DNA from 2 places in the Kitasatospora sp. NPDC056783 genome. Region 2 is predicted to be linked to the other one. Evidence: riboswitches for the same ligand, from Rfam matches in the RefSeq annotation. Region 2 holds a riboswitch; the other holds the start of a gene.
What was found. Region 2 has a riboswitch for S-adenosylmethionine ahead of ACFRMQ_RS20845 (aminotransferase class V-fold PLP-dependent enzyme). Riboswitches for the same ligand answer to the same signal wherever they lie in the genome.

Region 1: another riboswitch for S-adenosylmethionine. It lies ahead of thrC (threonine synthase); the one in region 2 lies ahead of ACFRMQ_RS20845 (aminotransferase class V-fold PLP-dependent enzyme).

What each region holds. Positions count from the first base shown of each region.
Region 1 covers NZ_JBHUAF010000179.1:1,820-15,972, forward strand. Annotated here, with positions in the region: gene arfB (alternative ribosome rescue aminoacyl-tRNA hydrolase ArfB) at 1-71, shown strand, start outside; gene ACFRMQ_RS23930 (flavin reductase family protein) at 85-612, opposite strand; gene ACFRMQ_RS23935 (diguanylate cyclase domain-containing protein) at 984-2,747, shown strand; gene ACFRMQ_RS23940 (hypothetical protein) at 2,935-3,945, shown strand; gene nagA (N-acetylglucosamine-6-phosphate deacetylase) at 4,007-5,188, opposite strand; gene ACFRMQ_RS23950 (ROK family protein) at 5,185-6,132, opposite strand; gene ACFRMQ_RS23955 (extracellular solute-binding protein) at 6,460-7,740, shown strand; gene ACFRMQ_RS23960 (cupin domain-containing protein) at 7,791-8,141, opposite strand; gene ACFRMQ_RS23965 (DUF3263 domain-containing protein) at 8,252-8,479, shown strand; gene otsB (trehalose-phosphatase) at 8,573-9,397, shown strand; gene ACFRMQ_RS23975 (trehalose-6-phosphate synthase) at 9,384-10,850, opposite strand; gene ACFRMQ_RS23980 (glucosyl-3-phosphoglycerate synthase) at 10,889-11,890, opposite strand; SAM riboswitch class I at 12,040-12,176, shown strand; gene thrC (threonine synthase) at 12,193-13,473, shown strand; gene ACFRMQ_RS23990 (ubiquitin-like small modifier protein 1) at 13,500-13,778, shown strand.
Region 2 covers NZ_JBHUAF010000141.1:612-11,779, forward strand. Annotated here, with positions in the region: gene ACFRMQ_RS20815 (cytochrome bc complex cytochrome b subunit) at 1-1,104, opposite strand, end outside; gene ACFRMQ_RS20820 (Rieske 2Fe-2S domain-containing protein) at 1,101-2,153, opposite strand; gene ACFRMQ_RS20825 (c-type cytochrome) at 2,162-2,971, opposite strand; gene ACFRMQ_RS20830 (heme-copper oxidase subunit III) at 3,159-3,779, opposite strand; gene ACFRMQ_RS20835 (hypothetical protein) at 4,178-4,603, shown strand; gene trpD (anthranilate phosphoribosyltransferase) at 4,754-5,830, shown strand; SAM riboswitch class IV at 5,938-6,056, shown strand; gene ACFRMQ_RS20845 (aminotransferase class V-fold PLP-dependent enzyme) at 6,109-7,476, shown strand; gene ACFRMQ_RS20850 (Lrp/AsnC ligand binding domain-containing protein) at 7,480-7,761, opposite strand; gene ACFRMQ_RS20855 (rhomboid family intramembrane serine protease) at 7,803-8,585, opposite strand; gene ACFRMQ_RS20860 (hypothetical protein) at 8,787-9,050, shown strand; gene ACFRMQ_RS20865 (NYN domain-containing protein) at 9,050-10,615, shown strand; gene ACFRMQ_RS20870 (NlpC/P60 family protein) at 10,817-11,168, shown strand, end outside.

The sequences.
Region 1 (14,153 bases), on a different contig from region 2:
GGCGGCTGGACAACAAGCGGCACCGCTCCGAGCTGAAGCGGGGGCGCCGGGCGCCGCGCGGCGGCGAGTAGCCGGCCGCGGGCCTCAGCCCAGGGGGCGGTAGCCGCCGCGGAAGTAGAGCAGCGGACGGCCGCCGGGGTCGGGCACCACGGCCTCCAGGACGCGGCCGAGCAGCAGGGTGTGGTCGCCCGCGGGTATCCGCTGTTCGGTGCGGCACTCGACGGTGGCCAGCGCGCCGTCGATCAGCGGGGCGCCGGTGTGCGGGCCGCGGTGGTGCGCGGTGTCCGCGAACAGCAGCCGGTCGCTGAGCCGGCCCTTCATGGCGAACCGGGAGCCGAGCGTCTTCTGCCCCTCGGCCAGCACCGAGACCGCCCAGGTGTCCGCCCGGGTGAGCACCTCGTCCATCCGGGAGTCCTCGCGGACCGAGATCAGCACCAGCGGCGGCTCCAGCGACACGGACAGGAAGGACGTGGCGGTCATGCCGACGTCCTCGCCGTCGTCCGGGTCGTGGACGGTCACCAGGCTGACGCCGGCGGCGAGCTGGGAGAGGGCTGCCCGGAACTCGTCGGGCGTGGCGTGGGGGGCAGCTTCGGGCTGCGGGGACGGGTACACGTACCGCACGGTAGTCGGGGTCCGGTGGAAACGGCATCGGGCCTTGGTCGTAGGACCGCAGGTCCGGCCGAAGAGTTGCGCCCGGTGGCCGAACTCACCCTCAGGAGTGAAGCAGCCCGGTCGGCGGGCCCAGTCGGCTTCAGCCTGGGGCCAATGCGGTCGACCACGAGAAATGTTCCTATGGAGCCATATGTCCGGCTATGGGACGGATGAACTGATTAAGGGCGCATTAGTGTTGTGTGATTTAAGTCACAAGTGACGGCCTATTGCTGACCGAGCGTGCCGAGCGCTGTGCTCCCTGTGATTCAGTTCTTCTGGCAATCGGACGATAACCAATCAAGAACTATCCGAAGAAGCCGGGGAGCCCCCGCATGGAAGCCGAGTCGGAGCCGTACGTCCGTCTCGCGACCCTCCGCACCTTGCACCGGGTCGTGGCGGACCTCAACGCTGCCCGCAGCCTCGCCGGAACCCTCCAGGCCGTCGTCGAGGGCGCGGTGCACGGGCTCGGCTTCGACGCCGCCGCGGTCAGCCTGGTCCGGCCGGACGGGGACCTCGTGGTGGCGGCCGTCTGGGAGCTGGAGGAGAGCCCGATGGGCGGCCCCTCCGTCCTGCTCGGCCAGGTCGGCTCCCGGGAGTCCTGGGACCGGCTGCTCGGCGTCAGCGACCACTGGGGCACCCTGCGCTTCCTGCCGTACGACCGCGGCTGGGCCGTCGCCAGCGACATCCCGCGCTGGATCGGGGACGGCCCGCTGCCGGTGTACGCCAACGACTGGCACCCCGCCGACGGGCTGCTCGCCCCGATGTACAGCGCCGGCGGCGATCTCCTCGGCGTCCTCTCGGTGGACCGGCCGCGCAGCGGCAAGCGGCCCGGCGCGTGGACCCGCGAGGCGCTGGAGATGTTCTCGCTGCAGGCCTCCATCGCGATCGGCAACGCCCGGCTGCGGGCCGAGATGCAGCGCGCGCTGGCGCGCCTGGAGAAGGAGCAGCAGGCGCTGCGGGCCAGCGAGGAGAGCTTCCGCCAGGCCTTCGAGTACGCGCCCAGCGGGATGGCGATCACCGAGCTCCACGGCGCCGGGCGCGGCCAGCTGACCAGGGTCAACGACGCGCTGTGCCGGCTGCTCGGCCGGCCCCGGGCGGTGCTGCGCCAGCAGAGCTTCGCCGACCTCGTGCACCCGGAGGACCGGGCGCTGCTGGAGCGCACCAGCGCCGAGAGCGGCCGCGCGGAGCTGCGGCTGTCCCGGCGGGACGGCGGCTACCAGTGGGTCTGCCTGCGCAACTCGATCGTCGCGGACGCGGCCGAGGGCCCGAGCTTCCTGCTCACCCACGTCGAGGACATCGAGGACCGCAAGCGGCACGAGTTCCAGCTCGCCCACCGGGCCAGCCACGACGCGCTCACCGGGCTGCCGAACGGCGCCGAGCTCAAGGCCCGGCTGGCCCGCCGGCTCTGTCCCCAGCCGCAGCTGGTCGGTGCCGCCGGCCCGGCCGAGGCGGCGGCCTGCCCGCAGCCGTACGGCTACCCGGTCGACTCCTACGGCGGGCACCGGACGGAGGGCGCGGACCCGTACTCCGGGCCGGCGCACGGCTACGGGCTGCCCGAGGCGCTCGGTCCGGGCTTCGGGGAGCACGTGCACGCGGTGGTCCCGGCCGAGTACGGGCCCGGCGGCGACGCCTGGTCGGCGCCGTTCCGCTCCGGTGGCGCGGCGACGGCGGACAAGGGGCTCGCGGTGCTCTTCTGCGACCTGGACGGCTTCAAGTCGATCAACGACCGGTTCGGCCACAACGCGGGCGACGCGGTGCTGGTCGAGGTCGCCCGGCGGCTGAGCCAGGCGGTGCGGGACGGCGACACGGTGGCCCGGCTCGGCGGCGACGAGTTCGTGGTGCTGGCCGACGGGATCGGCCGCGAGGAGGCCAAGGACCTCGCCCACCGGTTGCGCGGCGCGATCATCCCGCCGATGCGGATCGGCGGGCGGGCGATGCGGGTGGGGGTGAGCCTCGGGGTCGGCTGGGCGGGCTGCGGGATGAGCATCGAGGAGGTGCTGCACACCGCGGACGAGCGGATGTACGACGAGAAGCGCGCCCGGGGCGGCGCGGTGCGCGGGGCGCGCGGCGAGCGCTCGCACCGGCGCGCGGGTTAGCGCGTGCCCGGGGCGCCGGGCGTTCCCCCGGATGCGCGGTCCGCCCTGGTCGGACCGGGTTACCCGCGGGTTGTCAAGGGTTCTTTTCCCCGCTGTCACGTACGACAGGTAGGGTTCCCGGTACGACAGCGTCCATGATCTGCGCCGCCCGCAGCCGGCGGCGCACCGGATGGGGGAGCAGACCACCGTGACGACCGCCGGCAGCAACGGAGTGCCCGAGGGCCAGGGGGGCGGTGCCCCGCAGGACGACGACCCGTTCGGCTACCTCTACCGCCCGGCCGACGGCTCCACCGGGCAGCCGGCCGAGCCGCAGCAAGGGGTTCCGCGCACGTCGTACAACCGCCCGATGGAGGTCGGGCGCGCGCAGTACGGCTACCCGCAGAGCGCGCCGCCGCGGGCGCCGCAGCAGCCCCAGCAGCCGTACGGCCAGCAGGGAATGCCGCCGCAGGGGTATCCGGGCGGCCAGCCGCAGGGCCCGTACGGTGGTCAGGCCGGCGCGCCGCAGCAGCCCGAGTACGGTGCCGCGCCCACCCAGCAGAACCGCTACGCCGAGCACTCCCGTCCGCAGCCGGGCGAGGAGCCCCGGGGCGGCGGCCGGAGCAAGGGCGCGGTGATCGGCGCGGTCGCCGTGATCGCGGCGATAGCGATCGGCGCCGGGATAGCGCTCTCCACCGGGGACCAGGACGACAAGACGGACGCGAAGGGCGGCACCACCTCCGCCGCCCCGCCGGCTCCGATCACCCCGGCGCCGACGGCCACCACCGCGAGTGCCGCGCCCTCCACGACCTCGACCGTCGGCTCCGGTCCGGTGACGGTGGACGCGAGCCAGCTCCAGGGGCAGAACGCGCCGGTCGGCAACAGCGTCAAGGGCGCCAAGTCCGCCGACGGCGGCTACCTGACGCTCCAGCAGGGCGGCTCGGTGACCTGGACCGGCGAGGTCGCGACGGCGGGGACGTACAAGCTGACCGTGCACTACGGCAACGCCGGCGCGGAGGTGAAGGGCGCGGCCGCGGTGAACGGCAAGGACTGGCCGAGCGGGCTGACGTACAAGAACTACTCGCCGGGGAAGGACCCGGCGTCCTCCTGGTACACCACCTGGATACTCCCGCAGTTCCAGGCCGGGTCGAACTCGGTGGTCTTCACGGCGCCCTCCGGGCCGATCCTGATCGACCAGATCACCATCGAGCCGAACGGCTGACCAGGCCCCGGACACACCACGGCCGCCCGTCCCCGAGGGGGAGGGCGGCCGTCGGCGTCGTTCAGGCGGACCTGACGGTCTCGAACTTCTCGCCGCCGAGGACCCAGCGGCCGCGGCGCATCACGGCGACCAGGTCGTAGCTCTCGGAGTCGACCACGACCAGGTCGGCGAACTTGCCGGCCTCCAGCGAGCCGATCGAGTCGCTCAGGCCGAGCAGCCGGGCCGGGGTGGCGGACAGCGACTCGACGGTTTGGTCCAGGCTCAGCCCGTTGACGGTGACCGAGCGCTTGAACGCCACGTCCAGGGTGAGGGTGGAGCCGGCGATCGCGCCGCCCTCGACCAGCCGGGCGACGCCGTCCTTGACCTCGACCTGGAGCGGGCCGAGCGGGTAGAGGCCGTCGCCCATGCCGGCCGCGCCCATCGCGTCGGTGATCAGGGCGACCCGGCTCGCGCCGGCGGTGCCGTAGGCGAGGTCCAGCACGGAGGGGTGCAGGTGCACGCCGTCGTTGATCAGCTCGACGGTGACCCGCTCGTCCTCCAGCAGCGCCACGATCGGGCCGGGGGCGCGGTGGGCGATGCCGGGCATGGCGTTGAACAGGTGGGTGGCGACGGTGGCGCCGGCCTCGATCGCCTCCAGGGTGGTGGCGTAGTCGGAGTCGGTGTGGCCGACGGCGGCGATCACGCCGAGGTCGGCGAGCATCCGCACCGAGTCCAGGCCGCCGGGCAGCTCGGGGGCGAGGGTGACCATCTTGGCGTGGCCGCGGGCGGCGTCGACCAGCTTGCGCACCAGCGCCGGGTCCGGGGCGCGCAGCAGGTCGGGGCGGTGGGCGCCGCAGCGGTTGTGCGAGATGAACGGGCCCTCGAAGTGGATGCCGGCCAGGACGCCGTCCTCGACGAGTTCGGAGAGGATGTGCGCCTGGCGGGCGACCTCGTCGATCTCGCCGGTGACGGTGGAGGCCACCGTGGTGGTGGTGCCGTGCTCCAGGTGGGTGCGGGCGGCCAGCAGCGCCTCCTCGGCGATGCCGGAGGTGTACGCGGCACCGCCGCCGCCGTGGACGTGCAGGTCGACGAAGCCGGGGACGACGGTGTACCCGGTCAGGTCGAGGTCGCCGGGCGTGGTGTCGCCGCCGAGGCCGGCGATGCGCTCGCCCTCGACGGAGAGTCGGTCGCCCTCGACGACGCCGCCCGGCAGCACCAGTCGGGCGCCGGCCAGGGCGGTACGGTCACGGTCCGCGGTGGTCACGCGGTCACCTCCAAGGAGAGCAGATCCCAGGCGAGCAGGCCCGCGCCCAGGGACGCGGCGGTGTCTTTGAGCATGGCGGGTACGACCTTCGGGGGCATCTGGAAGGTCAGCCGCTCGGTGACCGCCGCGCGCAGCGGAGTGAAGAGGGTGTCGCCGGCCTCGGCCAGCCCGCCGCCGACGATCACCGTGGACGGGTCGAGCAGGCTCTGGGCCACGATGATTCCGTCGGCGAGGGCGTCGACGGCCCGCCGCCAGACCGCGAGCGCGCGGTCGTCCCCGGCGTCCACCGCGGCGGCGCAGGATGCCGCGTCGGCGTCGGGGTCGCCGCTGGCCTCGGCCCAGGCGCGCGAGACGGCGGAGGCGGAGGCCAGCGTCTCCAGGCAGCCGCGGGCGCCGCAGCCGCACTGTGGTCCGCCCGGGCGGACCACGACGTGGCCGATCTCGCCGCCGTAGCCGTGCGCGCCGGACTCGATCCGGCCGTCGATGCCGATGGCGCCGGCGATGCCGGTGCCGAGGGCGACGAACATGAAGCGGTCGACGCCGCGGCCGGCGCCGAGCCGGCCCTCGGCCAGGCCGCCGGAGCGCACGTCGTGGCCGAGGGCCACCGGCATCGCGCCGCCGTCCGGTCCGGACAGGCGCTCGCCGAGGAGCTTGCGCAGCGGGAGCTCGCGCCAGCCGAGGTTGGCGGAGAAGACCGCGATGCCGTTCTTCTCGTCGATCGTGCCCGGGACGGCGACACCGGCCGCGAGCGGGGCGACGCCGAAACGGCTGAGGCCCTCGTCCGCCAGGTCGGTGGCGAAGTCGAGGATGGCGGCGACGACGGCGTCCGTGCCGTGCTCCCGCCCGGTCGGTCGGCGTGCCTCGAACAGCACGGAGCCGTCCTGGGCGAGCAGCGCGGCCTTCATGCCGGTGCCGCCTACATCGAGTGCGATGACGTGCTTCACGGAGGACAGTTTCCCTTGGTCGGGTCGAAGAGGTCTAGTCCAGTTGTCGGATTGGTCTGGTCCATATTGGGTGAGCTTTGTCGCAGCTGCGGCGTGTGCGGGGCTTTGCGTCCGGTGCGCGCGGGACGCGGGCGGGGAGCCGGGGCGGGGGTCGTGTTGCGCATCGTGCAATGACTCCGGGCACTTCGATAACTCCTGGGGCGGTCCGGGCCGCTGGTGTGGACCGGTGGTCGGCGGGTTTGACAGTGTGGCGCCTCCCCCCGCCGGATGCCCCCGTTCCGGCCGGTCTTTCTCCCCGTAGGCATCCCCCCGAAGGCGGTACCCGCGTTGAACAGGCGCGCCCACGTTCCCACCCGTGTGCTCGGCGGTGCGCTGGCCGGAGCACTGGTGCTCATCGCGGCCAGCGCGTGCGGCGGTCAGGACGACGGGACCGTCACCCTCAGGCTGGTCGCGGCCGACTACGGGGAGAGCCTCGAGACCGGCTCCCAGCACTACTGGGACGGGGTCGCCAGGGACTTCGAGGCGGCCAACCCCAAGATCAAGGTCAGTGTCGAGGTGGACTCCTGGACCGAGATCGGCAAAAAGGTCGAGGACATGATCGCGGCCGGCAAGTCGCCGGACCTGCTGCAGACCGGCGGCTTCGCCGACCAGGTCGCGGCGGACCGGCTGTACCCGGCGTCCGACGTGCTCTCGCTGGAGACCCAGGCCGACTTCCTGGAGACCTTCTCGCACACCGGGCAGGTACTCGGCACCCAGTACGGGATCCCGTTCGTGTCCTCGTCGCGGGTGCTCTTCTACAACAAGGCGATGTTCCGTCAGGCCGGGATCGCCCAGCCGCCGGCCACCTGGAGCGAACTGCGCCAGGACGCGGAGAAGATCAAGGCCAAGGTGCCGGGGGTGACTCCGTACGGGCTGCCGCTGGGCCCGGAGGAGGCGCCGGCCGAATCGATGCTGTGGACGCTGAGCGGCGGTGGCGGCATCTCCGACGACGTGGGCAACTACACCATCGACAGTGCCCAGAACCAGGCGACGTTCGGCTGGCTGAAGAACAACCTGGTGGGCCCCGGCCTGACGTACCCGGACCCCGGCAAGGTGAACCGCACCCCGGCGTTCCGGGACTTCGCGTCCGGGAAGGTCGCGATGCTGAACGGGCACCCGACGCTGCTGCGGATGGCGACCGCCGGGAACGTCGAGTTCGGGACGGCGCCGATCCCCAAGAAGGACGGCGTGGGGCGGACCGGGAGCCTCGGGGTCGCGGACTGGATGATGGCGTTCAAGGCGAACGGGCACAAGAACGAGATCAAGAAGTTCCTGTCGTTCGTCTACGGCAAGGACAACCAGCTGAAGTTCGACGAGCAGTACAACCTGCTGCCGGTCACCCAGGACGCGTTCGGCCAGATGGCCTCGGACCCGAAGCACGAGGACCTCAAGCAGTTCGCGGTCGGGCTGACCAGCGCGAGCTTCTACCCCTTCGGGGACCCGGCCTGGGGCGTGGTCAGCGACCGGATCAAGGCCGGGATCGGCCAGGCGGTGACCGGGGACCCGAAGCAGGTGCTCGGCGGGCTGCAGGACGCGGCGGCGCAGGAGGCGGCGAAGGTCCGCAAGTAGGACCGGGACCGGGAGGCGGCCCCGGCCCGGGTGGGGCGGGCCGGGCCCGCTCAGGGGAGCGTGATGGCGTAGGCCTTGCGGAGGGTCTCGTGGACCGTCCAGGTGGTGCGGTCGCCCTCGCGCAGCACCGCGCAGTCTCCGGGGCCGACCTCCAGGGTCGGACCGCCCTCGATCTCGATGGTGGCCCGGCCGCTGAGCACCACGAACATCTCGTCGGCCTCGACGTCGGTGACCACGCCCGGGGTGATCTGCCAGAGACCGTGCAGCCGGCGGCCGTCGGCGGACTCGGACAGCACCCGGCCGGTGACCTCGGGGGTGCCGGAGACGATCTGGGACGGGTCGAGCGGCTCGGGGTCGAGGTCGGCGGTGGGGACGTGCACGGCGAAGCTGGGCGTGGTCATGGGGTGACGTTAGTGCGGGCGGGGGCCCGGTGGGGACAGCAGTGTGTGTCGGGGTCGCGCGGGACAATGACACTCCGTAGTGGTGGACGGAGGTGTGCTCGGTGGGCGAGCTGGGTGAACTGGGTGAGCGGGACCGGGCGGTGCTGGCGCTGGAAGGGCGGCAGTGGCGTACGGCCGGGGCCAAGGAGCGGGCGATCCGGGAGGAGCTGGGGCTCTCCCCGACGCGGTACTACCAGCTGCTGAACGGTCTGCTGGACCGGGAGGAGGCGCTGGCGCACGCGCCGGTGCTGGTGAACCGCCTGCGGCGGATCCGGGAGGCGCGCCGGAGCGCCCGCTGACGGTCGGCCGGGCGCGGAGCCTTCCGCCGACGGACCGGCCGGGTGCGGAGCCGCGGGCTCCGGGGTAGGGCTTTCGGTATGGGCTTTCAAGAGATGTTCGTACCGGGGACCGAGGCCGGACGGGACGGGGTGCGGGCCGTGCTGGCGGCGCCCCGGGACACCGTGATCGGACTGGACTTCGACGGGACGCTGGCGCCGATCGTGGCGGACCCGGGGCAGGCCCGGGCGCACCCCGGAGTGGCGGGGGCGCTGCGGCGGCTGGCCCCGGTGGTCGGCGCCGTGGTGGTGGTGACCGGCCGGCCGGCCGCGCTGGCGGTCGAGTACGGCGGGTTCGCGGGCCTGCCGGGCGTGGTGGTGCTGGGGCACTACGGCGCCGAGCGGTGGGAGGACGGGGAGCTCTCGGCGCCGGAGGCGCATCCGGGGGTGGCGCGGGTGCGGGCCGAGCTGCCGGAGGTGCTGGAGCGGGTGGCCGCGCCCGAGGGGACCTGGGTGGAGGACAAGGGCCGCTCGGTGGCCGTGCACACCCGCCGCACGGCGGCGCCGCAGCAGGCGCTGGAGCTGCTGCGGGCACCGGTGGAGGAGCTGGCGGCCGGGCACGGGCTGGTGGTGGAACCCGGGCGGCTGGTGCTGGAGCTGCGGCCGCCGGGGGTGGACAAGGGGGCGGCGCTGACCGGGTTCCTGCGGGAGCGCGGGGCCCGGTCGGTGCTCTACGCGGGGGACGACCTGGGGGACGTGGCGGCCTTCGCGGCGGTGGAGAAGCTGCGTGGCGAGGGCGTGGCCGGGGTGCTGGTGTGCGCCGGCGCGGTGGGGGACGCGCCGGTGCGGGAACTGGCCGACCGGGCGGACCTGGTGGTCGCCGGGCCGGAGGGTGTGGTGGAGCTGCTGGAGGCCCTGGGGGAGGCGCTCACAGCGCGTTGAGCTGGTCCAGGAACCACTGCTGCGGGGGGAGCGCGGTGGCCGCGGCGGCCAGGCGCTCGGTGCGGTCGGCGCGCTCCTCGCGGCTCATGGTCAGGCCGGTGTGGAGGGCGTCGGCCGTCGCGATGACGTCGTACGGGTTGACGGTGAGGGCGGCGTCCTTGAGTTCGGCGTGGGCGCCGGCCTCGCGGGAGAGGACCAGGGCGCAGCCGTGGTCGGAGACCACCGGGACCTCCTTGGCGACCAGGTTCATGCCGTCCCGGATGGGGTTGACCAGGGCGACGTCGGCCAGCCGGTAGGCGGCGAGGGAGCGCGGGAAGTCGTCGTCGACGTGCAGGATCAGCGGCTGCCAGCCGGGGGTGGCGAACTCGGCGTCGATGGCGGCGGCCAGGTCCTGGACGGCGGCGGTGTACTGCCGGTACTCGGCCAGGTCGGTGCGGGACGGGTAGGCGAAGGCGATGTGCACCACCCGGTCGTGCCACTCGGGGCGGGTGCGGAGCAGGTGCCGGTAGGCCTGGAGGCCGCGGACGATGTTCTTGCTGAGCTCGGTGCGGTCGACCCGGACGATGGTGCGGCGGTCGCCGACGGCCGCGCGCAGGGCGGCGAGGCGCTCGTCCACGTCGGGGCGGTGCGAGCGTTCGCGCAGGAAGTCGGCGTCGGCGCCGAGGGCGTGGACGCCGAGCGAGGTGGTGCGGCCCTCGAAGGTGACGGTGAGCGCGTCGTGGTCGACGGTGGCGCCGAGGAGGTCCGCGCAGCAGGCGGCGAAGGCGCGGGCCCAGCGCTCGGTGAGGAAGCCGGCCCGGTCGGCGCCCAGGATGCCGGTGAGCACCGCCCGGGCGACGTCGTCGGGCAGCATCCGGTAGTACTCGGGCGGGGCCCACGGGGTGTGCGAGAAGTGGCCGATCCGCAGGTCGGGGCGGGCTTCGCGGAGCAGGGCCGGGGCCAGCGAGAGGTGGTAGTCCTGGACGAGGACCGCGGCGTTCGGGGCGGCTTCGCGGGCCAGGGCCCCGGCGAAGGCCTCGTTGTAGGCCCGGTAGGCGGCCCACTCGGTGCGGAAGCCGGCGTCGAAGGAGGGGGCGGTCGGGGTCGCGTAGAGCAGGTGGTGGACGAACCAGAGGGTGGAGTTGGCGACGCCGTTGTAGGCGCGGGCGAAGGTCTGCGGGTCTATGTCCAGCATCCGTACGGCCTGGCCGCCGACGTCGTGGCCGGCCAGGTCGAGGCGGCCGTCGGGGGCCTCGGCGGCGGCTCTGCGGTCGGAGTCGTTGAGGGCGGCGCAGACCCAGACGGCGTTCGGGTCGTCGATCGCGGAGAGGCCGGAGACCAGGCCACCGCCGCCCCGCCGCAGGATCAGCGTGCCGTCGTCGGCGGTGCTGAAGGACACCGGTCCCCGGTTGGAGGCCACCAGGACGGGGGCGGTGCCGGTCACGCTCGAACGGTTGGTCGTGAGATCGCCCATGGTTGGCATGTTGCCGGGGGTGCGGGGCGGCAAACCCGTCAATGGCGGGTGGCGTACTCGGGGACGGTGTGCATCGGGGGGCGTTCCCGGGCGGTGACCGGGTGGGTGTGGGCGGTGAAGGTCCGGGTCAGCGGGTCGCGGGTGAACTGGGTGAGGTGGGGGTGGACCAGGTCGGCGGAGGCCTTGAGGCGGTGGGTGCGGTCGAGGCGTTCGAGGGCGGTCCGGTAGATGGTGGCGGCCATCCGGCCGAGGGCCTGGCCGTCCTGGTGGCGGTGGTGCCGGACGCCGACGTCCACCTGGGCCAGCGCGTCCAGGCCGGCCAGCTCCAGGGCGTCGACCAGCAGTCCGAGCTCGACGCCGTAGCCGGTGGGGAAGGGCAGCCGTTCGAGCAGTGAGCGGCGGGCCGCGTACTCGCCGCCGAGGGGCTGGACGAAACCGGCGAGTTCCGGCCAGTGGAGGTTGAGCAGGGGCCGGGCGACGAGTTCGGTGACCCGGCCGCCGCCGGCGGGCAGCACGGCGCCCTCCGACTCCAGCGGGCGGTCGTACATGGCCTTGACCAGCTGGATGGACTCGTCGGTCAGCAGCGGGCCGACGATGCCGGAGACGAAGGCCGGGTCGAACTCGCGCAGGTCGGCGTCCACGAAGCAGACGATGTCGCCGTGGGTGACCAGCAGCGAGCGCCAGAGCACCTCGCCCTTGCCGGGGACGGCGGGCAGCCGGGGCAGGATGGCGTCGCGGTGCTCGACCCGGGCGCCGGCCTCGGCGGCGACGGCGGCGGTGGCGTCGGTGGAGCCGGAGTCCACCACGACGAGCTCGTCGACCAGCGGGAGGCGCTCCATCAGCTCGCGGCGGACGGTGCGGACGATGTCGCCGACGGTGGCCTCCTCGTCCAGCGCCGGCAGGACCACGCTGACGGTGCGGCCGGTGCGCTCCTTGGCGGCGAGGAGGGTGTCCACCGGCCGGTCGGCCGCGCTCCAGGAGCGGCGGCGCAGCCAGGACGCCGCCTGCGGGAGGAGCTCGGGGGTCGGTTCGGCGGGCACGGGAGTCTCCTCGGCGGGTTCGGGTGGAACGGGTCATCTCGCGTGGCGGACAGTCCCGTTCACGGGTTGACGCCTTCGGATACAGTCTTCGTACAGCGGTCGGACCTGCGCACGCCGGGGTCGCCGTTGAGCACCACCACAATTTCACAAGCTCATCCAGAGGGACTGAGGGAACGGCCCGTTGACGTCCCGGCAACCTTCTCGCCCGGCTGTCGTCACAGAGGCCCCGGCGGGACAGGTGCCAATTCCGGCCTGTGGCGCGACCGTGCCACGGGGAAGATGAGGAGAGAGGCCTCGCCATCATGGCTATCGACACTGCCGCACCCGTTTCCGTGGACCTCGGCCCCGCCACCGCCCTGTCCTGTCGGGAGTGCGGCACCCGCTTCCCGCTCGGCCCCAGCTTCGCCTGCCTGGAGTGTTTCGGCCCGCTGGAGATCGCCTACGAGTTCGGCGGCGAGGGCGCCGAGGAGCTGCGCAAGCGGATCGAGGCCGGTCCCGCCTCCATCTGGCGCTACGCGCCGCTGCTGCCCGTCCCGGCCGACGTGGCCTCCAAGCCCAACCTGAACCCGGGGTGGACCCCGCTGGTGAAGGCGGACAACCTGGGCCGGGAGCTCGGCTTCACCGCCCAGCTGCACATCAAGGACGACTCGGGCAACCCGACGCACTCGTTCAAGGACCGGGTGGTCGCGTGCGCGATCGAGGCGGCCCGGGCGTTCGGCTACACCACGCTCTCCTGCTCCTCCACCGGCAACCTGGCCGGCGCGGTGGGCGCGGCGGCGGCCCGGGCCGGGTTCCGGTCCTGCGTGTTCATCCCGCACGACCTGGAGCAGGGCAAGGTCGTCATGGCCGGGGTGTACGGCGGCGAGCTGGTCGGCATCGAGGGCAACTACGACGACGTGAACCGCTTCTGCTCGGAGCTGATCGGCGACACCGCCGGTGAGGGCTGGGGCTTCGTCAACGTGAACCTGCGGCCGTACTACGGCGAGGGCTCGAAGACGCTGGCGTACGAGATCTGCGAGCAGCTCGGCTGGCGGCTTCCGGAGCAGATCGTGATCCCGATCGCCTCGGGCTCGCAGCTGACGAAGATCGACAAGGGTCTCCAGGAGCTGATCAAGCTCGGCCTGGTCGAGGACCGGCCGTACAGGATCTTCGGCGCCCAGGCCGAGGGCTGCTCGCCGGTGTCGGCCGCGTTCAAGGCCGGCCGGGACGTGATCAAGCCGGTCAAGCCGGACACCATCGCCAAGTCGCTGGCGATCGGCAACCCGGCCGACGGCCCGTACGTGCTGGACATCGCCCGCCGTACCGGTGGCGCCGTGGAGGACGTCACGGACGCCGAGGTCGTGGCGGCGATCCGGCTGCTGGCGCGGACCGAGGGCATCTTCGCCGAGACCGCGGGCGGGGTGACCGTCGGCGTGCTGAAGAAGCTGGTCGAGACCGGCCGGCTGGATCCGGCCAAGGAGACCGTCGCGATCAACACCGGCGACGGCCTGAAGACCCTGGACGCCGTCTCCGACGCCGGGATGACCGCCGTCATCCGCCCGACGCTGGACGCCTTCCGCGCCGCCGGCCTCGCGTCCGCCTGAACCACCCGCCCCCCGCAAGGAGAGTCATGAGCGCCAACGTCCGCATTCCCACCATCCTGCGCACCTACACCGGCGGCGCCGCCGAGGTGACCGCCGAGGGCGCCACCCTGGCCGAGGTCGTCGCCGACCTGGAGAAGAACCACCCGGGCATCTCCGCCCGCATCCTGGACGACACCGGCAAGCTGCGCCGCTTCGTGAACGTCTACGTGAACGACGACGACGTGCGCTTCGCCGAGGGCCTGGCGACCGAGATCAAGGACGGTGCCGGCGTTTCGATCATCCCGGCGGTGGCCGGCGGCTGCTGATCCTTCGCGAGAACCCGCGGTCGCCCGCGCGTACGGAATTCGGCTCTCCGTGCGCGCGGGCGGCCGTCGGCATTTCGGCGGGAATATTTCCCGGTCGAGTCGGAGTAGAGTGTGGCTCGGCTGGGAACAGGGATTCCCTTTCGGGCCCGTACGGTGTTCCGCCCCGGGGCGTTCGGTCGGTGAGACCGGCCCGTGAAACATGTCAGGCTGCTGTCAGAATTCCGGCGGACATTTGAGTAATTCGTCCGCTATGTCCGGCGCGGAATGCCGAGATCATTCCGATTCGGCCCGTACTGTCCCTTGACGCCCCGGCGGAATTACCGGCGGTTGGCCCTGTTGCAGAGGGCGTCGATCCGGATACATTCAGCGGCGGTC
Region 2 (11,168 bases):
GCTCTCGATGAACGGGTAGACCGCGATGGCGACCAGGACCAGCGGGAAGATCATCAGCGGGACGAAGACACCCAGGTTCAGGGTGTGGCCCCACAGGCCGATCTCCCAGCCCGGCATGACGCGGATCAGGCCCTCGGAGAAGCCCATGTACCAGTCGGGCTGGGCGTCGGTCGACACCTGGTCCGGACGGTACGGGCCGACCGACCAGATCGGGTTGATCGTGGCGATCGCCGAGATGGCGGCGATGATGCCGAAGACCAGGAAGAAGAAGCCACCGGCCTTGGCCATGTAGACCGGCATCAGCGGCATGCCGACGACGTTCTTCTCGGTCTTGCCCGGGCCCGCCCACTGGGTGTGCTTGTGGTAGAAGACCAGGATCAGGTGCGCGACCAGCAGGCCGAGCATGATGCCGGGGATCAGCAGCACGTGGATGGTGAAGAACCGCGGGATGATGTCGTGCCCGGGGAACTCGCCGCCGAACAGGAACATCTGGATGTAGGTGCCCACCAGCGGGACGGCGAGGATCGCGCCTTCCATGAAGCGGATACCGGTACCCGACAGCAGGTCGTCCGGCAGCGAGTAGCCGAAGAAGCCGTCGAACATGCCCAGGACCAGCAGCAGGAAGCCGAAGACCCAGTTGATCTCACGGGGCTTGCGGAACGCGCCGGTGAAGAACACGCGCAGCATGTGCACGAGCATCGCGGCCACGAAGACCAGCGCGGCCCAGTGGTGGATCTGGCGGATCAGCAGACCGCCGCGGATCTCGAAGCTGATGTCCACCGTGGAGGCGTACGCCTCGGACATCGGGAGGCCCTTGAGCGGCACGTACGAGCCGTCGTAGACGACCTCGGCCATCGAGGGCTTGAAGAACAGCGTCAGGTAGACACCGGTCAGGATGATGATGACGAACGTGTAGAGGCAGATCTCGCCCAGCATGAAGGACCAGTGGTCCGGGAAGATCTTCCGCAGGTTGGCCTTGGCGAGGGAGTAGATCCCCAGCCGGCCGTCCGTCCAGTCAGCCGCGGCTTCCCACTTGTTGGCGGGCTTCTCACGCGTGCTGGAGGGCTTGGCGGCACCGGTCGTGGTGCTGCTCGCGCTACTCATCGAGCACGCTCCCAGTAGCTCGGGCCGACGGGCTCAGCGAAGTCGCCGGTGGCGACCAGGTTGCCCTTCTCGTCAGTGGTGATCTTCAGCTGCGGCAGCGGGTGGCCGGCCGGGCCGAAGATGACGCGGGCGCCGTCCGCCAGGTCGAAGGTCGACTGGTGGCAGGGGCAGAGCGCGTGGTGGGTCTGCTGCTCGTACAGGCTGATCGGGCAACCGACGTGGGTGCAGATCTTGGAGTAGGCGAGGATGCCCTCGAAACCCAGATCCTTGGACTTCTCGTCCTTGATGTCCTCCGGCGCGATGCGGACCAGCATCAGGGCGTCCTTGGCGATCCGCTGCTGGAAGTCCTCGCTGTGCGTGGACAGACCCTCCGGCATGGCGAAGGTCAGCGAGCCGACGATGATGTCCTCGGGCTTCATCGGCTGCATGGTGTTCATGTTGATGAGCGGCAGCGGCTTGGCCTCGGTCGCCTCCTTCCAGCCGGTCTCCTTGAGCTTCTTCTCGGGAAGCGGGCCGAGGTCACGGAGCAGGACCACGCCGGAGAGCGGGACCAGCGCCATGGAGCCGATCAGGGTGTTGCGGATCATCTTGCGACGGCCGAAGCCGGACTCGGCGGCGCCGGTCTTGAACTGCTCGATGACGTCCGCGCGGACCTCGTCGGGGGCCTCGATCGGGTGACGCTCGGCCGGCAGCTCGACGTCCGACATCAGGGTGCGGGCCCAGTGGACCGCGCCCGCGCCGATCATGAACAGCGCCACGCCCAGGGTCAGGCCGAGCGCGAAGTTCAGCGCGCTGACGTGACCGAGCGGGAAGATGTAGACGATCTTGTCCGGGTCGATGGCCACGTACGAGGCGATGAAGCCGATGGTGGCGAGCATCGAGACCACGAACATCAGCGAGACCTGGCGCTCGGCACGCGAGGCGGCCTTCTCGTCGATGTCGGTGCGACGGGGCTCGTGGGCCGGCAGGCCCGGGTCGGCGAACGGGCTGCCGTGGTCGGCCACCTCGCCGGCGGAGCCGTGGGGCTCCGGGAGCTTCTCTTCTGACATGTCGTGGCTCATGACTTCTTGGCCTTGGTGGTGTGGGCGGCGACCCAGATCGCGACCGCGATGAGCGTGCCGAGGCCGAAGATCCAGCCGAACAGACCCTCGGTCACGGGACCGAGGCTGCCCAGGGTGAGACCGCCGGGGTTGGGCTCATCGTTGGTGGTGTGGCGGACGAAGGCCACGATCTGCTTCTTCTGCTCCTCGGGCATGGTGGTGTCCGGGAACGACGGCATGTTCTGCGGGCCGGTCTGCATGGCCTCGTAGATGTGCTTGGCGTCCACGCCCTCGAGCGACGGGGCGTACTTGCCCTTGGTCAGGGCACCACCCTGGCCGGAGAAGTTGTGGCACTGGGCGCAGTTGGTGCGGAACAGCTCGCCACCCTTGGACAGGTCCTCGGGGTTGGTCGAGGTGTACTGCTCCTCCTTCGGGGTCACCGGGCCGGGACCGAGGGAGGCGACGAAGGCGGCGAGCTGGTCGATCTCGCCCTGCGAGTAGATGTTCTTCTTGCGCGGGACCTGGGCGCCGGGCTGCTGGGCCGGCATGCGGCCGGTGCCGACCTGGAAGTCGACAGCGGCGGAGCCGACGCCGACCAGGCTCGGACCGTCGCTGCTGCCCTGGCCGTTCAGGCCGTGGCAGGAGGAGCAGCCCACGGCGAAGAGCTTCTTGCCCTCATCGATCGCGAGCGACTGCGCGGCGACTTCGGCCTGCGCCTTGTCGGCGGGCGCGAACGCGGCGTACAGCCCCCCGGTTGCCGCCAGGGCGAGAAGTAGGACGACCAGCGCCGCCAATGGGTGGCGCCGTCGTGCGGAGAGCTTTTTCACGGAATAACCCCGGTGTCAGGATCTGGTCGACTGGTGGGTGCACCCGGCGGCCGGTCTGGCCGTCACGAGGCCGCCCGTCTAGGGCTGCGCGCGCGGTCGGTCGGTGGGAGCGTCGGCACCGGCAGAAGCGGCCCGTCGCCGGTGAGGGCGGGGGCCGCAGCCGGTGGCCAGCGACCTGATCAGCTGGTTACTTGATCAGGTAGATGGTCGCGAACAGGCCGATCCACACGACGTCGACGAAGTGCCAGTAGTACGACACGACGATCGCGGCGGTGGCCTGCTCGTGCGTGAAACGCTTGGCTGCGTACGTCCGTCCCAGGACCAGCAGGAAGGCGATCAGACCACCCGTCACGTGCAGCCCGTGGAAGCCGGTGGTCAGGTAGAACACCGTGCCGTACGGGTCGGAGGACAGCGACAGGCCGTCCTTCTTGACCAGATCGGTGTACTCGAACACCTGGCCGCCGATGAAGATCGCGCCCATGGCGAACGTGAGGATGAACCACGCCCGGAGCTTCTTCACGTCACCGCGCTCGGCGGCGAACACGCCGAGCTGACAGGTGAGCGAGGAGAGCACCAGGATCGTGGTGTTGACCGAGGAGAACGGCACGTTGAGGGCGTGGGCCTTCTCGGTCCAGAACTCCGGCCCCTTGACGGAGCGGAGCGTGAAGTACATCGCGAAGAGGGCCGCGAAGAACATCAACTCGGAACTGAGCCAGACGATCGTTCCGACGCTGACCATGTTCGGCCGGTTGACCGATCCGTGCGCGTGCCCGGTTTCTACTGCTGTTGCTGTCGCCACGACGGACATTATGTCGGTCCCTTATTCCGTCTTCACGTCGGGGGGTGTCCCTCGGAGTGTCCGGTGCGTGCGGTATGCCCGCTTGGCGGCCGGCGGGGGGTCCGGGTGGGGACTGAGCAGCGGCGCGTCCCTTTTCTGATGGTTCCTCGGAGCAGCCTACGACCCCCTTGCCCAGCGCGTCGTTGCACGGTCGGAGCAGTCCCGGAAGGTAGGGGAGAGGGGAACGGGGTCGGCCGTACGGGTGGACCGGGCGGGGTCGGGTGACGGGCCGTCCTCCGGGCGGGTGAGTCCGGGGCCGCGGCGGCTCGGGGAGGAACCTGTGCGAGGGGGACTCGGTGGCGGGTGATCCGGAGTAGCATCCGGATCAGGCGAACGTGGTCCGGATCACACTTGAGGGAGCAGGGCCCATGGCGTACACGACCGATGAGACGCTCACCGTCCTCGTCTACAGCGACGACCGCAACACCCGCGAGCAGGTGCTGACGGCGCTCGGCCGTCGGCCCGCCGAGGATCTTCCGGGACTCTCCTACCTGGAGTGCGCGACCACCCCCGCGGTGCTCAAGGCGCTGGAGAAGGGCGGAGTGGACCTCTGCCTGCTGGACGGCGAGGCGGTGCCGGTCGGCGGGCTGGGCCTCGCACGGCAGCTCAAGGACGAGATCTACGGCTGCCCGCCGGTGCTGGTGCTGATCGGTCGGCCGCAGGACTCCTGGCTCGCCGCCTGGAGCAGGGCCGACGCGGCGATCTCCCGCCCGGTGGACCCGGTGGCCCTGGCCGAGGCGGTGGCCACCCTGCTGCGGGCCCGGCTGGCGAAGCGCGCTCCGGCGGTCCGCTGAACGCGGCCCCGGCCGCGGTCGGGAGAACCGGGGCCGAAAGGAACAAGGGTCGAAAGAACAAGGGGAGAAGCGACCGCTTCGCTCGATAGGCTGGCTCCATCCGTACGGACGTCCCCCCTGCGGGGGAACCGACAACAGCTGGAGTCAGCCATGGTGAACGTGAACCCTGCGAACGGCGGTAGCGACCCCGCGCAGGTGGTCCGCTCCTGGCCGGATCTCCTGACGGCCCTGTTGAAGGGGGAGGACCTCGACCGCTCGTCCACCGCGTGGGCGATGGACCGGATCATGAGCGGCGAGGCGTCCCCCGCCCAGGTGGCCGGGTTCATGATCGCGCTGCGGGCCAAGGGCGAGTCGGTCGAGGAGATCACCGGCCTGGTCGACGCGATGTACGAGCACGCCGAGCCGCTGGAGATCCCCGGCCCGGCGGTGGACATCGTCGGCACCGGCGGCGACCGGGCGAAGACCGTCAACATCTCCACCATGTCGGCGATCGTCGCGGCGGCCGCCGGCGCCAAGGTGATCAAGCACGGCAACCGCTCGGCCTCCTCCGCCAGCGGCTCCTCGGACGTGCTGGAGAAGCTCGGGGTGGCGCTGGACCTGTCGGCCCGGCGGGTGGCCGAGGTGGCCGAGGAAGTCGGTCTCACCTTCTGCTTCGCGGCGAAGTTCCACCCCTCGATGCGGCACGCCGCCACCGCGCGGGTCGACCTCGGGGTGCCGACCGCCTTCAACATCCTCGGCCCGCTGACCAACCCGGCGAAGGTCACCGCGCACGCCGTCGGCTGCTTCGACACCCGGCTGGCCGGGCTGATCGCCGGGGTGCTGGCCCGGCGGGGCGCGACGGCGCTGGTCTTCCGCGGCGACGACGGACTGGACGAGCTGACCGTCACCACCACCTCGCGGGTGTGGCTGGTGCGCGATGGGGTGGTCACCGAGGCCACCTTCGACCCGCGGGACGTCGGCATCGAACTGGTCGGCATCGAGGCACTGCGCGGGGCGGACGCCTCGTACAACGCCGAGGTCGCGCGGCGGGTGCTGGCGGGGGAGCGCGGGCCGGTGCGGGACGCCGTCCTGCTGAACACGGCCGCGGCGCTGGTGGCGCTGGACCTGGGTGAGGCGCCGCTCGCCGAGCAGCTGGCGGCGGGCATGCGGCGCGCCGCCGAGGCGATCGACTCCGGCGCGGCGCAGGACCTGCTGCGGCGTTGGTCGGAGGCCACCAGCCGTAACTGAGGCGGTCGTCGGAAGCCCGTGCCGGAACGCCGGCGCGGGCTTCCGTGCTGTCCGGATGCCGGACGGCCGTTTGACCGCCCGCTGGGCGGGACCTAGAGTCTTCGCCAGGTCATGAGTGACAGCGCCAAGCCCCAGCTTGCTGTCCGGCAACCCTCCGTCCGTGGCGGGGTGCCCTGGGTGAGGACCGGGTCGTCACGGCAAGCCGTCCGTGCGACAAGCGCGGACACCGGACGACTTGCACTCCCGGGGTCCCTCACCCGTAGAAGGAGTGCATCCTCATGTCTTCCACCGCCACCGAAATCTGCGCCCCGCTCGCCGTCCTCGGCGCCGACGTCCAGGTCCCGCTCGCCAGCGGTGAGAAGGTCGGCTACGCGGCGCTCGACTACGCGGCCAGCTCGCCGGCGCTCCAGCGGGTCTGGGACGACGTCGCCGCCTACGCGCCGTACTACGGCAGCGTCCACCGCGGGGCCGGGTACCTCTCGCAGCTGTCCACCGACCTGTTCGAGCAGAGCCGCCGCACCGTCGGCGAGTTCCTCGACCTGCGCGACGGCGACCAGGTCGTCTTCACCCGGGCCACCACCGACTCGCTCAACCTGCTGGCCGCCGCGGTGCCGGCCGGCACCCGGGTGTTCGCCTTCGAGACCGAGCACCACGCCTCGCTGCTGCCCTGGGCGCACGCCGGACTGGGCGTCACCTACCTGCGGGCGCCGCGCTCGCGGGCCGAGGCGGTGGCCGCGCTGGACGCCGCGCTCGCCGAGGCGCCCGAGGGCCCCAAGCTGCTGTGCGTCACCGGCGCCTCCAACGTGACCGGCGAGCTGTGGCCGGTCGCCGAGCTGACCGAGACCGCCCACCGGCACGGCGCCCGGGTGGTGCTGGACGCCGCCCAGCTGGCGCCGCACCACCGGGTCTCGGTGCGCGAGCTGGACGTGGACTGGATCGCCTTCTCCGGCCACAAGATCTACGCGCCGTTCGGCGCCGGGGTGCTGGCCGGCCGGGCGGACTGGCTGGACGCGGCCGAGCCGTACCTGGCCGGCGGCGGGGCGACCCGGACGGTGGCCCGGGAGACCGACGGCTCGGTGGCCGTGCAGTGGCACACCGGCCCGGCCCGGCACGAGGCCGGCTCGCCGAACGTCATCGGCGCCTACGCGATCGCCTCGGCTTGCCGGGCGCTGACCGAGGCCGGCTTCGACGCGCTGGAGGCCCGCGAGCGGCAGCTGATCGCCCGCCTGACGGCCGGGCTGGCCGGAATCCCGCAGGTCAAGGTCCTCAACCTGTTCGGGGCCGACTCCGCCCGGGTGGGCGTGCTGTCCTTCGTCGTCCAGGGCTGGAACAGCTCGCACTTCTCGGCCGCGCTGTCCGCCGAGTACGGCATCGGGGTGCGCGACGGCCTGTTCTGCGCCCACCCGCTGGTGCGCACCCTGCTCGGCGACGAGGAGGTCGCCCCGTCCGAGTGCGGCGCGCCGGAGCCCTCGCTGCCGGGTGAGCGCAGCCTCAACGCGATCCGGGTGAGCTTCGGGGCCGGGACGCCGGACGAGCACGTCGACCGCTTCCTGACCGCCGTCCGGGAGCTGGTCACGGACGGTGCGGCCTGGAACTACCGCAACGAGGGCGGGCGCTGCGTCGCCGACACCCGGCGCGCGGGCTGACCGCTACTCGTCCAGGCCGAGGGCGAAGGCGGCTTCCAGGTCGTGCTGGGAGTAGGTGCGGAAAGCGATCTGGGTCTCGGTGTCGGCCACACCCGGGACCTTGTTGAGCCGGCCCGGGATGACCTCGGCCAGGTCGTCGTGCCGGCGCACCCGCACCATCGCCACCAGGTTGTAGCCGCCGGTCACCGAGTAGACCTCGCTCACGCCCTCGATGGCGGCGATGGCCTCGGCGATCTCCGGGATGCGGTCGACACTGGTCTTGATCAGGACGATGGCGGTGATCACTTTTCGGGCTCCTTTGTGAGGTGCCGCCAGCGTATCGGGCGTCAGCCGGGTCGTCGCGGGGGGTGGCGGGCCGCGGCACAGGCGAGGAGGAACCCGGCGCAGAAGCCGATCACGTGGACGAGGTACGCCACTCCCGGGCCCGCCGAGTGCACCGACCACCACTGCAGGGTGAACCAGAGGCCGAGCACCAGCCAGGCGGGGAAGCGCAGCGGCAGGAAGAACAGCAGCGGCACCAGGGTGGTCACCCGGGCCCGGGGGTGGAAGCGCAGGTAGGCGCCGAGGACGGCGGAGATCGCGCCGGAGGCCCCGATGAGCACCCGGACGGAATCCGGGGAGTGCGCCTCGGCGAGCGCGAAGCCGTACGTGCTCAGGCAACCGGCGGCCAGGTAGAACACGGCGTACCTGGCCCGGCCCAGCCGCCGTTCGACGGTGGGGCCGAAGACGTGGAGGAAGAGCAGGTTCCCCAGCAGGTGCAGCCAGCCGGCGTGCAGGAAGAGGCCGGTGAGGGCGGACAGGGCCGGGTGCTTGCCGGGGGTCGGGGCGGCCGGGCAGCCCGGGACCGGGTCGGGGGCCCCGGCCAGCTGTTCGGCGGTCAGCGGCCGCCCGGCCAGCAGTTCGGCCGGGACGGCGCCCCAGCGCTGCTCGTACCGCTGCTCCGCGCAGACCCGCGTCTGGCCGGAGCCGTACAGCGGATTGAGTCCGGCGGCCGGGCCGAGCAGGAAGACCAGGGTGTTGAGCGCGATCAGGGCGTAGCTGACCGCCGGGGCGGTCGCCGCCGGGCGGCCGCCCCGGGCGGCGGTGTGGTCGGAGGCCGCGAGCGCCATGCGGCCAAGCATCCCTCCGGGCGCCCCAGGTGACACGACGGTTTACGGCAGGTGGACCAGTGCGGTTGTTCGGGCAACCGGTGGTCGCGGCGGTTGCCCCAGGCAATAGGCTTGGGGCGGGCATTCCCGCCTCCCGCCGCCGACGCCGGGGCTCCGTGGGGAGCGCCTAGCCCACCCAGGGACCACCCGAGAGGACCCCCGATGACCGTCCCCGCCCTGACCTCCGAGACGCGCTGGCGCTGCACCCTGTGCGGCAACCTCACCCGCTTCGACGTGACCCGCACCGCGCGGGTGACCGAGTTCCTGCACTTCGACCTGGCCGGCGAGTCCAAGGTCGAGGAGACCGAGGTCCTGAGCCAGACCATCGAGTCGGTGCGCTGCCGCTGGTGCAACGCGGTGGACCAGGTCGAGCTGGTGGCTCGTCCGGGTGCCGAGGGCGCGGAGGCCCCCGCCGAGCAGGGCTGATGCCCGTCGGTGCGGCGGGCGGGTGCGCGACGCCTCCGTCCGCCGCACGGGACAATACAGAACAAGACGCACGGAGCGTGACGACAGGGGCGGCCGCCGCCGTACCCCGCTGGACCAGGATCGGAGCCGAGGACGTGGTGGACGCAGCGAAGGAGCCCGGCGAAGCCCAGGGGCTTCAGCCCGCTGCGGCCGAGGCCCCGGCCGGGGCGGCCGGGGCGGCGGAGGACTCCGCGGGGCCCGAGGCGGAGCGCGTCGTCGAGAAGCTCGACCGGCCGCTGCCGGAGGGGGTGCGCCGGCGGGTGGTCGGGCTGGCCTCGGACGCGCTCGGCGGGCTGCCGTCGGCGGAGCTTCCGCAGAGCCTGCGCCAGTACGTCAAGTTCACCCCGGCCCGGCGGGCCAAGTACGCGGCCACCGCGCTGGCGGCGGCGCTGGAGGCGGAGCCGTCCTTCCGGGTGCGGATAGCGGAGCGGCTGCGACTGGGGCAGCCGGACCTGGTGAAGGCGCTGGAGTCGGGCACCGTCCCGAGCGCCGCCGATCCGATGGACGTCGCGGCGGCCGCCTACCTGGTGCGTTCGGCGGGCTGGAGCCGGCTGGTGGCCGAGGCCGGCGAGGAGGCCGAGCGGGCCGGCGCCGAGGACGCGGCCGCGGAGGCGGTCCGGCTGGTGGAGAAGCTCCAGGCCGAGCTGGCCGAGGTGCGGGCCTCCGCGCGGGCGGACCTGGACCGGCAGCGGGCCGAGTCCGAGGGCGTCCGCAAGGAGGCCGAGTCGCTGCGCAAGAAGGTGCGGTCGCTGGAGAGTGACACCCGCCGGGCGCAGGCGGAGGCCCGCCGGGTGGCCGGGGAGCTGGAGTCCGCGAAGGCGCAGGCCGCCGCCGAGCGCGGCGCGGCCGAGACCGAGGCGCGCAGGCTCCGGCACCGGGTCTCCGAGCTGGAGACCGCGGCCGAGCAGGGCCGGCGGTCGGCCCGGGAGGGGCGCAGCGTCGAGGACATGCGGCTGCGGCTGCTGCTGGACAGCGTGCTGCAGTCGGCCCAGGGGCTCCAGCGGGAGCTGGCGCTGCCGGTCTCCCAGATCCGTCCGGCGGACCTGGTGGAGGCGGTGGTGCCGGGGGCGGCCTCGCCGCACGACGTGGCCCGGCGCGGGCTGGCCGAGGACGATCCGGCGCTGCTGGACCAGTTGCTGGCGATCCCCCAGGTGCACCTGGTGGTGGACGGCTACAACGTGACCAAGACCGGCTACCCGGCGCTGCCGCTGGAGCAGCAGCGGATCCGGCTGCTGGGCGGGCTGGCGATGCTGGCCCAGCGCACCCAGGCGGAGGTCACCTGTGTGTTCGACGGGCAGGACCTGGACGTCCCGGTGATCATGGCGCCGCCGCGCGGGGTCCGGGTGCGGTTCAGCCGGACCGGGGAGACGGCCGACGAGCTGATCCGCCGTCTGGTGCGGGCCGAGCCGCAGGGGCGTCCGGTGGTGGTGGTGTCCACCGACCGGGAGGTCGCGGAGGGCGTGCGGAAGGCGGGCGCGCGCCCGGTGGCGTCGGTGCTCCTGCTGAACCGGCTGGCCCGGCCCTGAGCCCGGATCAGGACGTCATGATGCCTGGTCGGACAGGGTTTCCGGGGCCGGTGCGGGTTCCGTGAAGTCAGTGCGGTGACCGGAGTTCACACGTTCGGGGGAGTAGCAGAACGGATAGAACTTCACTAGGGTCAGGTGTCAAACCTATTTTCCGGAATCTCATCCCATCAGGTGAGTCCGATGGAAGAAGGAGCCGGACACTTGGCCTCCCACCGCCGTCCCAGGCAGCCGAGCCGCGCACGGATCTCCGTGCTCACCGCTGCCGCCGCGACCGCGGTCGCCCTCTCCGCCCAGGTGGCCGCGCACGCCGCGCCGCAGCCGAACACCTCGGACGTCAAGGCACAGATCGACCAGCTCCAGCAGGAGCAGGAGCAGGCCGCGGAGAAGTACAACGGCGCCAAGGAGCGGTCCGACCAGCTGCGCAAGCAGGCCGACCAGCTGCAGGACCAGGTGGCCCGCGGCCAGGAGGAGATGACCCGGCTCCAGGGCGGCCTGGCCGAGGTGGCGGGCGAGCAGTACCGCACCGGCGGCATCGACGCGTCCGTCCAGCTGA